One region of the Devosia sp. A449 genome, then DNA from elsewhere that is predicted to be linked to it. Evidence: predicted binding sites of a transcription regulator. Region 1 holds the regulator's gene; each other region holds the start of a gene.

Region 1 (2,199 bases):
CACTAAGCGCACGGCAAAATAGCAAAGGCCCGCATTTCGATGCGGGCCTTTTGTTTTGCCGGTCAGCGCGGGATAGAACCCGCAAAAGAAAAGGGCCACCGCGCTTTCACGCGGTGGCCCTTGACCGAGCAGCGCCGAAGCGCGCTCGCCTTGCTAACTAGAGCAGGGTCAGGTTCGTTGCCGATTCCTTGCCGTCACGGCCGGTCTCGAGCTCGTAGGTCACCTTGTCGTTCTCATACAGGCCCTGCAGGCCCGAACGCTGAACAGCGGAGATGTGGACGAAGGCATCCTTGCCGCCATTTTCAGGCGAAATGAAGCCGAAGCCCTTGGTGGTGTTGAAGAATTTGACGGTGCCGGTGATGACGGACATGATAGTTTCCTTGTGCTCTTACGAGCGGTTATCCAATGGCAACACGCCAAAGGAAAATAACGTTCGCATGGTAGAGAAGGAAGCCACGGTCCGGCACGCCGGCATTAGGCAGCCGACTTAGGCTGAAAACGTATGCCCACTATGTGGCACGAAATGGCGCCGATTGCAAGGTCTCGCGAATAGTGGTTGCAAGAACAATGCAGCAGCCCAAGCAAACCGCCTGCCTGCTTGCTGTTCATCCCCGCCACACCGGCAGTGGGCTACGCCAACGCCGCCCTGATATGGGCCAGCGCCCGGACGAAGATCGGGTGCCAGTCGGGACCCGGCTCGGCCGCCAGCGGCCACCAGAAAAAAGCAAAGCGGTGGCCGCCATCATCCGCGGTGTCAAAAAGCCAGCGTGATTCCAGCGGTCCGGCCTCAACGCGCACAAAATGCCAGAGTTGATCGGGAGCGATAGCAAGGCTGCTGCCCAGGTCGGACGTCACAATGGCTTGGGTGAGGCCGGACTCCTCGGCCAGTTCGCGGAGCGCTCCGGTGGCGATAGTCTCATCAGCCTCAAGCGTGCCCTTGACCAGTTGTACGCCGGCGAGCGGATGCCGAAACACCAGCAGCTCCGGCCCGTCAGACGTGGGGCGGAGCAGCACAGGGCAAAGCTTTTCGATGGGAGCCGGCATGCGAGGATTTATGCCCGTCATGCCGGCCAAAGGTCAAAGCCGTCGGCTCAGTATTTGCGCAAAAGTCCAACCAGACGACCCTGCACCTTGACCCGGTCAGGCGGGAAAATGCGGGTTTCATAGGCGGGATTGGCCGCTTCCAGCGCGATTGTATTCCCCTTGCGGCGCAGGCGTTTAAGGGTTGCTTCCTCATCATCTACCAGAGCAACGATGATCTCGCCGGTGCTGGCGACATCCTGCTTCTTGATGAGCACGGTATCGCCATCGAAAATGCCGGCATCGATCATCGAGTCGCCGCGCACTTCGAGCGCGTAATGCTCGCCGCTGCCCAGCATTTCGGGCGGCACCATGATGGTGTGGGAATGGGTCTGGATCGCCTCGATCGGCGTGCCGGCGGCGATGCGGCCCATGACCGGGATGGCGATCGGCCTTGCATAGTCATCAGCGGCCGACATGCGCGAGGGGGGCGACGCCACCTTGCCCAGATTGCCTTCGATGACCGAGGGCTCGAAGCGGGTCTTGCGGCCGCCAAGCGATGGGTTCATCGAATCGGGGAGCTTGACCACCTCCAATGCCCGGGCCCGGTTGGGCAGGCGGCGGATGAAGCCACGTTCCTCGAGTGCGGTGATCAGCCGGTGGATGCCCGATTTGGATGCCAGGTCGAGCGCATCCTTCATCTCATCAAAGGATGGTGGAATACCGCTTTCCTTCATCCGCTCGTGGATGAACATCAGCAGCTCGTGTTGTTTGCGCGTGAGCATGGACCCCTCGGGAGCAGAATCGGAACATAGACGGAACGACCATACGTGTTCCAGTTATGTTCTGCAATATCCCTTGGGCTTTTACTGTCAGAAACCGTCCACGGGGAGGGCTTCGACTAGCGTGCCGGCGGGTTGGCCGGGGTCGTTTTCGGGCTGGATAATCAGCATATCGGCGCGCGCCAGCGACGAGGTATGGCCGCTGTCGGTTTGCGAAATAGGCAGCAATTGCAAGCCGTTAGCTGTGTGCAATAGCTGCGCGCGCATGAAGTGGCGGCGGGCAGTATTGGGTGGGGTCGGACCAGCCAGCGGAAGGTGCCAGGGGGTGGGTTCGGGGTGGCCGAGCCAGGCGCGGAGGGCAGGGCGGATGAAGACCATGGCGGTGACCATGGCGGAG
Region 2 (2,199 bases), on a different contig from region 1:
TATCGAGGCCTTCATCCATCTGCATGACCATGACGCCGGTCTGGCTATCGCCAGCCATCACCGCGCGCTGGATCGGCGCGGCGCCGCGCCAGCGCGGCAGCAGCGAGCCATGCAGGTTCAGGCAGCCGAGGCGCGGGGCGTCGAGGATCGGCTTGGGCAGCAGCAGGCCGTAGGCGACGACAATGGCCAGATCGGCATCGTGGCTGGCAAAGACGATCTGCTCGGCCTCGCCCTTGAGCGAGCGCGGGGTGAATACCGGAATGCCAAAACCTTCGGCCGCCAGATGCACCGGCGACTTGCGCTCTTCCTGCCCGCGTCCGGCGGGTTTGGGCGCGCGGGTATAGACGGCGACGACCTCATGGCCGGAAGAGACGATTTCGGTCAGAGTCGGAACGGAAAAATCCGGCGTGCCCATGAAGACGACGCGCATGTTGGCAGCTCCTTGTCGGGGCGATGCCCGGATAATTCAGCCACCGTCATTGCCCGGCTTGTCCGGGCAATCCAGGGCCAGACCAGAAATGGATCACCGGGACAAGCCCGGTGATGACGCTGCGCATGGGCGAGCGCAGTACCCTCACCCTGACCTTCCGCTGAACGCGTCAGGTCTGTCCCTCTCCCGCAAGGGGCGAGGGGAAGAAAGGGAGGGCCGGTTAGCCCGCAGCGCGTTTGGCGGCTTTGTCGAATTTCTTGATGACACGGTCGCGCTTGAGGCGGCTGAGGTAGTCGATATACATCACCCCATCGAGGTGATCGAGTTCGTGCTGGATGCAGACGGCGAGCTTGCCTTCGGCTTCGCGCACCACTTCCTTGCCATCGAGATCGGTGTATTTCACCGTCACCTCATTGGGGCGCTCGACTTCGTAATACAGCTCGGGGATCGACAGGCACCCTTCTTCGGTGACCTGCATCTGCTCGCCGAAATGGGTGATCTCGGGATTGATCAGCACCAGCGGATCGGGCTCTTCGCCTTCGCCGGCGAGGTCCATCACCACGATGCGCTGCATCACGCCAAGCTGGGTCGCGGCCAGGCCAATGCCGGGCGCGTCATACATGGTGTCCAGCATATCCTGGGCCAGCGCCTTGATCTCATCGTCGATTTCGATGATCGGGTCGGCAACGGCGCGCAGCCGTGCATCGGGAATGACGAGAATGGGGCGTACAGCCATAATAAAGGTCCGGCAGAATGGGGTTTGCCTCTCGATATGGTATTTTCGCGCGTGCGGTCAACTCTTGTGACCGCCCAGCATAGAACATTTCACGAACAAACGAATCGCGCTACCCTGTGCGGATGGATAGCGTGGTCTTTTTCATCGGCGACTATGCGGTAACGCTGGGGCAAGCCTTGATCGCGGGCGTGGCGCTGGCCGGCCTGGTGCTGGTCGGCGCGACGATTGCCGTGATGCGCGCCGGCGCGGCACAGACCGCCGAGGCGAGCGCGCAACTGGCCGAGCAACTGCAGACTGGCTTTGCCACGCAGCTGGGCGAGCGGGACCGCCGGATTCAGGAACTGGACCATCAGGTGCGCGTCGAGCGCGAGCGCGGCGCCGATTTGCTGGATCGGGAGCGGGAAAAAGGCGCCGAGCTGCTGGCCGATGCCTCGGCATTGCGCGCCCGCCTGGCCGAACAGGCGGCGCAGTCGGAGGCCAATCTGGCGCGCTTCCTCAGCGTGCGCCAGCAGATGACCGACGAATTCAAGGCCATTGCCGGCGACGTGCTCAAAAGCCATGGCGAGACGTTTTCCAAACAGAACCGCGAGCAGGTCGATGTGCTGCTCAAGCCGCTCAACGAGAAGATCGTCGAGTTCCAGGGCGAATTAGCGCGCGACCGCTCGACCATGGCCGAGCAGATCAGGGCGCTGGCGGCGAGCAATCTGCAAATCACCACCGAAGCCGGCAATCTCACCCGCGCGCTCAAGGGCAATGCGCAGACGCAGGGCGCCTGGGGCGAAATGATCCTGTCGACCATTCTGGAAAGCTCGGGCCTGCGCGAGGGCGAACAATTCATCACCCAGATGAGCCATACCGCCGAAGACGGCAGCCGGGTGCGCACCGATGTCGAAGTGCTGATGCCCAATAATGACCGGCTGGTGATCGACTCCAAGGTCTCGCTGACGGCCTTCTCGGCCTATACCAATAGCGCCGAGGCCGATCGGACGCTGCATTTGCAGGCGCATATCCAGTCGATCCGCACCCATATCAA
Region 3 (2,199 bases), on a different contig from region 1:
CACCCCCAGCATGACGGGCAGGATCGCAGCGGTGACAATCGCCAAATGCAGCGCCGCCTCGCCCATGTCGCGGAACATGAAGGCGCTGAATGCCACCGCCACCAGCATGCAGGCCAGCGTACCAAACAGGGTCCAGCGGCCGACACTGGACCAGGTCTGCATCGCGGTCAGGGTCTTGGAGATCAGCATCTGGCGCGGCCTTTCGGGCTGGAGTGGTGGGATGCCGCCATGCAGGCGGCTCGGCGATCAACTGGGCGGTGTGGTGGCTCCGTGGGCTCAGGCGGCTTGGGCGATGGCGACCCGGTCGCGGCCGGCATGCTTGGCGGCATAGAGGCGCTGGTCGGCAAGGCGGTAGAGGTCGTTGAACTGGGCACCGGCGACATAGATGGCCCCGCCAATGCTGACCGACAGGGGATATTTCGTGCCATTGGGCGCGAAGGTGATGGTGGCAATGGCGCTGCGGATGCGTTCGGCCACGTCGTCGGCGGTAGCGCTATCGACTCCGACCAGCAGCACGCCGAACTCTTCGCCGCCCAGCCGACCGACCAGATCATTGCCGCTTACGGCTTGGCGGATGGCGCTGGCCATCAACTGCAGCGCCCTGTCGCCATGGTCATGGCCGAAGCGGTCGTTGACGCTCTTGAAGTCGTCGGCATCGACGATCAGCAGGGCGCCCTGGGCATGGGCGGACGCCAGACGGTCGAGATGGCGGATGACGGCGCCGGTAAAGGCGCCCCGGTTGAGGCAGGTGGTGAGCCAATCGGTGGCTGCCAGATGTTCGAGCTGGCTATTGGCGTAGCGCAGCCGCTCATGCTTGAGCATAAGCAGAAAGATCAGCGGCCCGCCCAGCGTCAGCGGCATGGCGATGGAAACCACCAGCCCCTGCACGTTAATGCCGGCGGAGAAGGTCTCCATGATGACATTGGTCAAAATCAGCGACAGCATGATCGACAAGCCGATCAATGCGCCTGCGATGCGATAAACGCGCAACCACGCTCGCTTCGGAAGTTTCCGACGAATCTCGGCCATGAATGATTTGCCCCTGCATTCCCGGGGCGAAACTAGGGTCGTGGCTTGAAGATGGTGTTTCCGAGATAGCTACAATTTTACCGTATACAGCGTTTTCCACGGGCTTTGTTGCCTCTTTGTTCACATTGGCCTTGGTAGGCTGGCCTCGCTTCATTAAGGATTGTCGCATGAGTGCTGCTACCCGAATCATCGGTATCGACCCCGGCCTGCGTCGCTGTGGCTGGGGAGTGATCGAGACGCTGGGCAACCGGCTGAGCTTTGTCGCCGCCGGCACGGTGACGCCGCCGGTCGATGGCTCGCTGGCGGAACGGCTGGCGATCCTGTTTGCCGGGCTGGGCGAAGTGCTCGAGCGCTTCACCCCGGACGAGGCAGCGGTGGAAGAAACCTTCGTCAATGCGGGGGCGCGCTCGGCGCTGATCCTGGGGCAGGCGCGCGGCGTGGCGCTGCTGTCGCCGGCGGTGCGCGGCCTGCTGGTGGCGGAATATGCCGCCAATCTGGTCAAGAAATCCGTGGTCGGCACCGGCCACGCCGATAAGGGACAGGTTCAACTGATGGTCAAGACGCTGCTGCCGACGGCCGATTTCAAGGGGCCTGACGCGGCCGACGCGCTGGCCATTGCCATCTGCCATGCCCATCATCGCGTCGCCGCCCAGCGGCTGAAGGCGCTGGCATGATCGGCAAGCTCAAAGGGCTGGTCGACAGCTTTGGTGACGACCATGTGCTGATCGACTGCGGTGGCGTCTGTTACGTGGCCTTCTGCTCCAGCCGCACGCTGCAGTTGTTGCCGCGCGTCGGCGAGGCCGGGGTGCTGTTCATCGAAACCATCGTGCGCGAGGACATGATCCGGCTCTATGGCTTTGCCAATGAGAGCGAGAAGGGCTGGTTCAACCTGCTGATGACCGTGCAGGGGGTGGGCGCGCGGGTAGCGCTGGCGCTGTTGTCGGCGCTGACGCCGGCTGAACTGTCGAGTGCCGTGGCCTTGCAGGACAAGGCGATGATGGGCCGCGCCAGCGGCGTCGGGCCCAAGCTGGCAGTGCGGCTGATCACCGAACTCAAGGGCAAGGTGCCGGCCGGGCCGGGGATCGATGCCGGTACGCTGGGGCTGCAAGCGGCGTTGGGCGATGGGCTTGCGCCAACTGCCATTGCCGACGCCGTCTCGGCACTGACCAA
Region 4 (2,199 bases), on a different contig from region 1:
CTGTCTGGTCAATGCTCAAGCGCTGCAATGGCGCATTGCTGCCCGGCCTCACAGACCAGCTGCCGTGGACTCAAAAGCTGCTCGGCGGCAAGGATCTGATCGGTTGGTTCAAGGATATACTGCCGACAGACAAGGCATTTCAAAGCCGGATGATGCAGACCTTATACGAAGTCCGGTACGCAATGCCTGATGGCAGCCGCAAAACGGGTCGCGTTGCTGGCTGGCATACCGATCCTGCATCCGTGGTGCAGTCGCTGGCCGACCTTGTTGGTGTTGCTATCCACACGATCAAGGTGAAGCCTCTTGTCAGAGAGCGCGTCATCGGTGCTCGTCGCAAGCCAGATCGCATTGCCACCGAACTCGTGGCTGCCAAGGAAGCTCGTCAGCAGGCGAAAGCCGATGCTGCCGTACGGACCTACGTTGCCGATATTCACTCTTTCCTGCCCGACGAAGAGAACATCACGGTTGAAGAGCTCTATGCCGGCCATTTGGCAGGTGAAGATATCGAAGGCCGGCTGATCGTCTGGCTACATTCATGGCATCCTGATCGCGATATCATCGGCGTGGACGAAGTGAAGAAAGAATGGGAAGCGGCGAAAGCGGTCCAAACGATCGATGAGCTCAAGATCACATTTGGCATTGGCCGGTGCATCGCAGCGGAGTGATCTGGTGCGATGTTCACTCCCTGAACCCCTGCGCTGTCACCAGAGAGCTGTCTCTTGATGCGGAACAAGGTCTCGATACCGCTAAAAAGATCTTATGCTGGAAGCTACCAGCAAGCTGACCGCAACCCCAAAAGTGATGGACACACCTATAAACGGATCTACCGTTCCTGTTTCGTTCATGCCTATAACCGAGCCTTGGTAATCCTGGCGCCGAGGAGTCGAGCTATGCGGATCAGTCGAGTTGTCATGGCTCCAGGTGGCATGCCGGTCCCGTTATCGACCCTAATCCAGATGAAGATCCCCCTGGTCGGCCAGTCCGTCCATGCCGGCTTCCCAAGCCCGGCCGACGACTTTATCGAAAAGATGATCGATTTGAACCAGGTGCTAGTCGCCAATCCGGTTGCGACTTACATGTGGCGAGTTGTCGGCGACTGCATGATCGACGTGAAGATCTTCCCAGGCGACGTTGTACTCGTCGACAAATCCGTTACCCCGAAGCACCGTGACATCGTCTTGGCCATTATAGACAACGAGCCCACTTTGAAGCGGCTCAAACGCCGCGGTGGCGTCATGATCCTGCACAACGAGAACGCTTCGCTGCCGCCGTACCTGATTACCGAGGGCATGGAGGTGTCCGTTTGGGGCGTCGTGACGACCACAATCCGCGACCTTAAGAAATGACCGACCGCTCGCCGGCGCTGGCCCTGATCGACGGCAACTCGTTTTACTGCAGCTGCGAGCGGGTATTTGACGCCAAGCTTGAAAAGCGTCCCGTAATCGTCCTGTCCAACAACGACGGGTGTGCAGTGGCAAGGACTTCTGAAGCGAAGGCGCTGGGGATCAAGATGGGCCAGCCCATGTTTCAGATCCGGGACCTGTGCCGGGACAACAAGGTTGCCGTGTTCAGCTCGAACTATGCCCTGTACGGCGACATGAGCCGGCGCATGAATTCGATCTACGACACCTTCTCCCCGGATGTGGAGATCTATTCGATCGACGAGAGCTTCATAGACGTCACCCGGCTGCCGGTGAACGACAGGACGGTCTGGGCATCGGACCTGCGTGCGACCACCCGGCAGTGGACCGGCATCCCCACCTGCGTCGGTATTGGGCCCACGAAGACATTGGCGAAACTGGCGAACAAGGCGGCAAAGACGTTGCCCGGCGGCGTGCTGGATCTGAGCGATCCTGTCGAGCAAGCCAGGGTGATGGCAGACTTCCCAATCGGGGAGGTCTGGGGCATCGGTCGAGCATCGCAGGCCAAACTGCTGGCACTCGGGATCCAGTTTGCCGGCCAGGTGCGGGACATGGACCAGAAGCTCGCAAGGCAGCTGATGACCGTCGTCGGCGAGAAGATCGTGCATGAACTGAATGGCCGGCCCTGCATCGCTCTCGAAACCGTGGCGCCGCAGCGGAAGGGTTGTGCCGTCACCCGCTCGTTCGGGCAGCGGGTCACCACGAAGATTGAGATGGAGCAAGCCGTCGCCGGATATGCCACCCGCTTGGGGGAGAAGCTGCGCCGGCATAACCTCGC

Evidence for each region. Region 1 encodes LexA, which represses DNA repair genes until DNA is damaged. Its sites were predicted from a motif close to TGTTCNNNNTGTGTTCNG; they were not measured.
Region 2: a site for LexA is predicted at 1,247-1,264, ahead of ACX3OW_RS05660 (DNA recombination protein RmuC). Genes of this name have one in related genera too.
Region 3: a site for LexA is predicted at 1,136-1,153, ahead of ruvC (crossover junction endodeoxyribonuclease RuvC). Genes of this name have one in related genera too.
Region 4: a site for LexA is predicted at 828-845, ahead of ACX3OW_RS18990 (LexA family protein). Genes of this name have one in related genera too.

The regions. Positions count from the first base shown of each region.
Region 1 covers NZ_JBTMWU010000002.1:549,447-551,645, forward strand. Annotated here, with positions in the region: gene ACX3OW_RS08545 (IlvD/Edd family dehydratase) at 1-6, shown strand, start outside; gene ACX3OW_RS08550 (cold-shock protein) at 158-370, opposite strand; gene ACX3OW_RS08555 (NUDIX hydrolase) at 631-1,044, opposite strand; gene lexA (transcriptional repressor LexA) at 1,092-1,805, opposite strand; gene ACX3OW_RS08565 (molybdopterin molybdotransferase MoeA) at 1,893-2,199, opposite strand, start outside.
Region 2 covers NZ_JBTMWU010000001.1:1,182,778-1,184,976, reverse strand. Annotated here, with positions in the region: gene fmt (methionyl-tRNA formyltransferase) at 1-430, opposite strand, end outside; gene def (peptide deformylase) at 651-1,166, opposite strand; gene ACX3OW_RS05660 (DNA recombination protein RmuC) at 1,298-2,199, shown strand, end outside.
Region 3 covers NZ_JBTMWU010000003.1:188,627-190,825, forward strand. Annotated here, with positions in the region: gene ACX3OW_RS10130 (GGDEF domain-containing protein) at 1-189, opposite strand, end outside; gene ACX3OW_RS10135 (GGDEF domain-containing protein) at 277-1,029, opposite strand; gene ruvC (crossover junction endodeoxyribonuclease RuvC) at 1,197-1,703, shown strand; gene ruvA (Holliday junction branch migration protein RuvA) at 1,700-2,199, shown strand, end outside.
Region 4 covers NZ_JBTMWU010000008.1:173,890-176,088, reverse strand. Annotated here, with positions in the region: gene ACX3OW_RS18995 (hypothetical protein) at 1-665, shown strand, start outside; gene ACX3OW_RS18990 (LexA family protein) at 891-1,346, shown strand; gene ACX3OW_RS18985 (Y-family DNA polymerase) at 1,343-2,199, shown strand, end outside.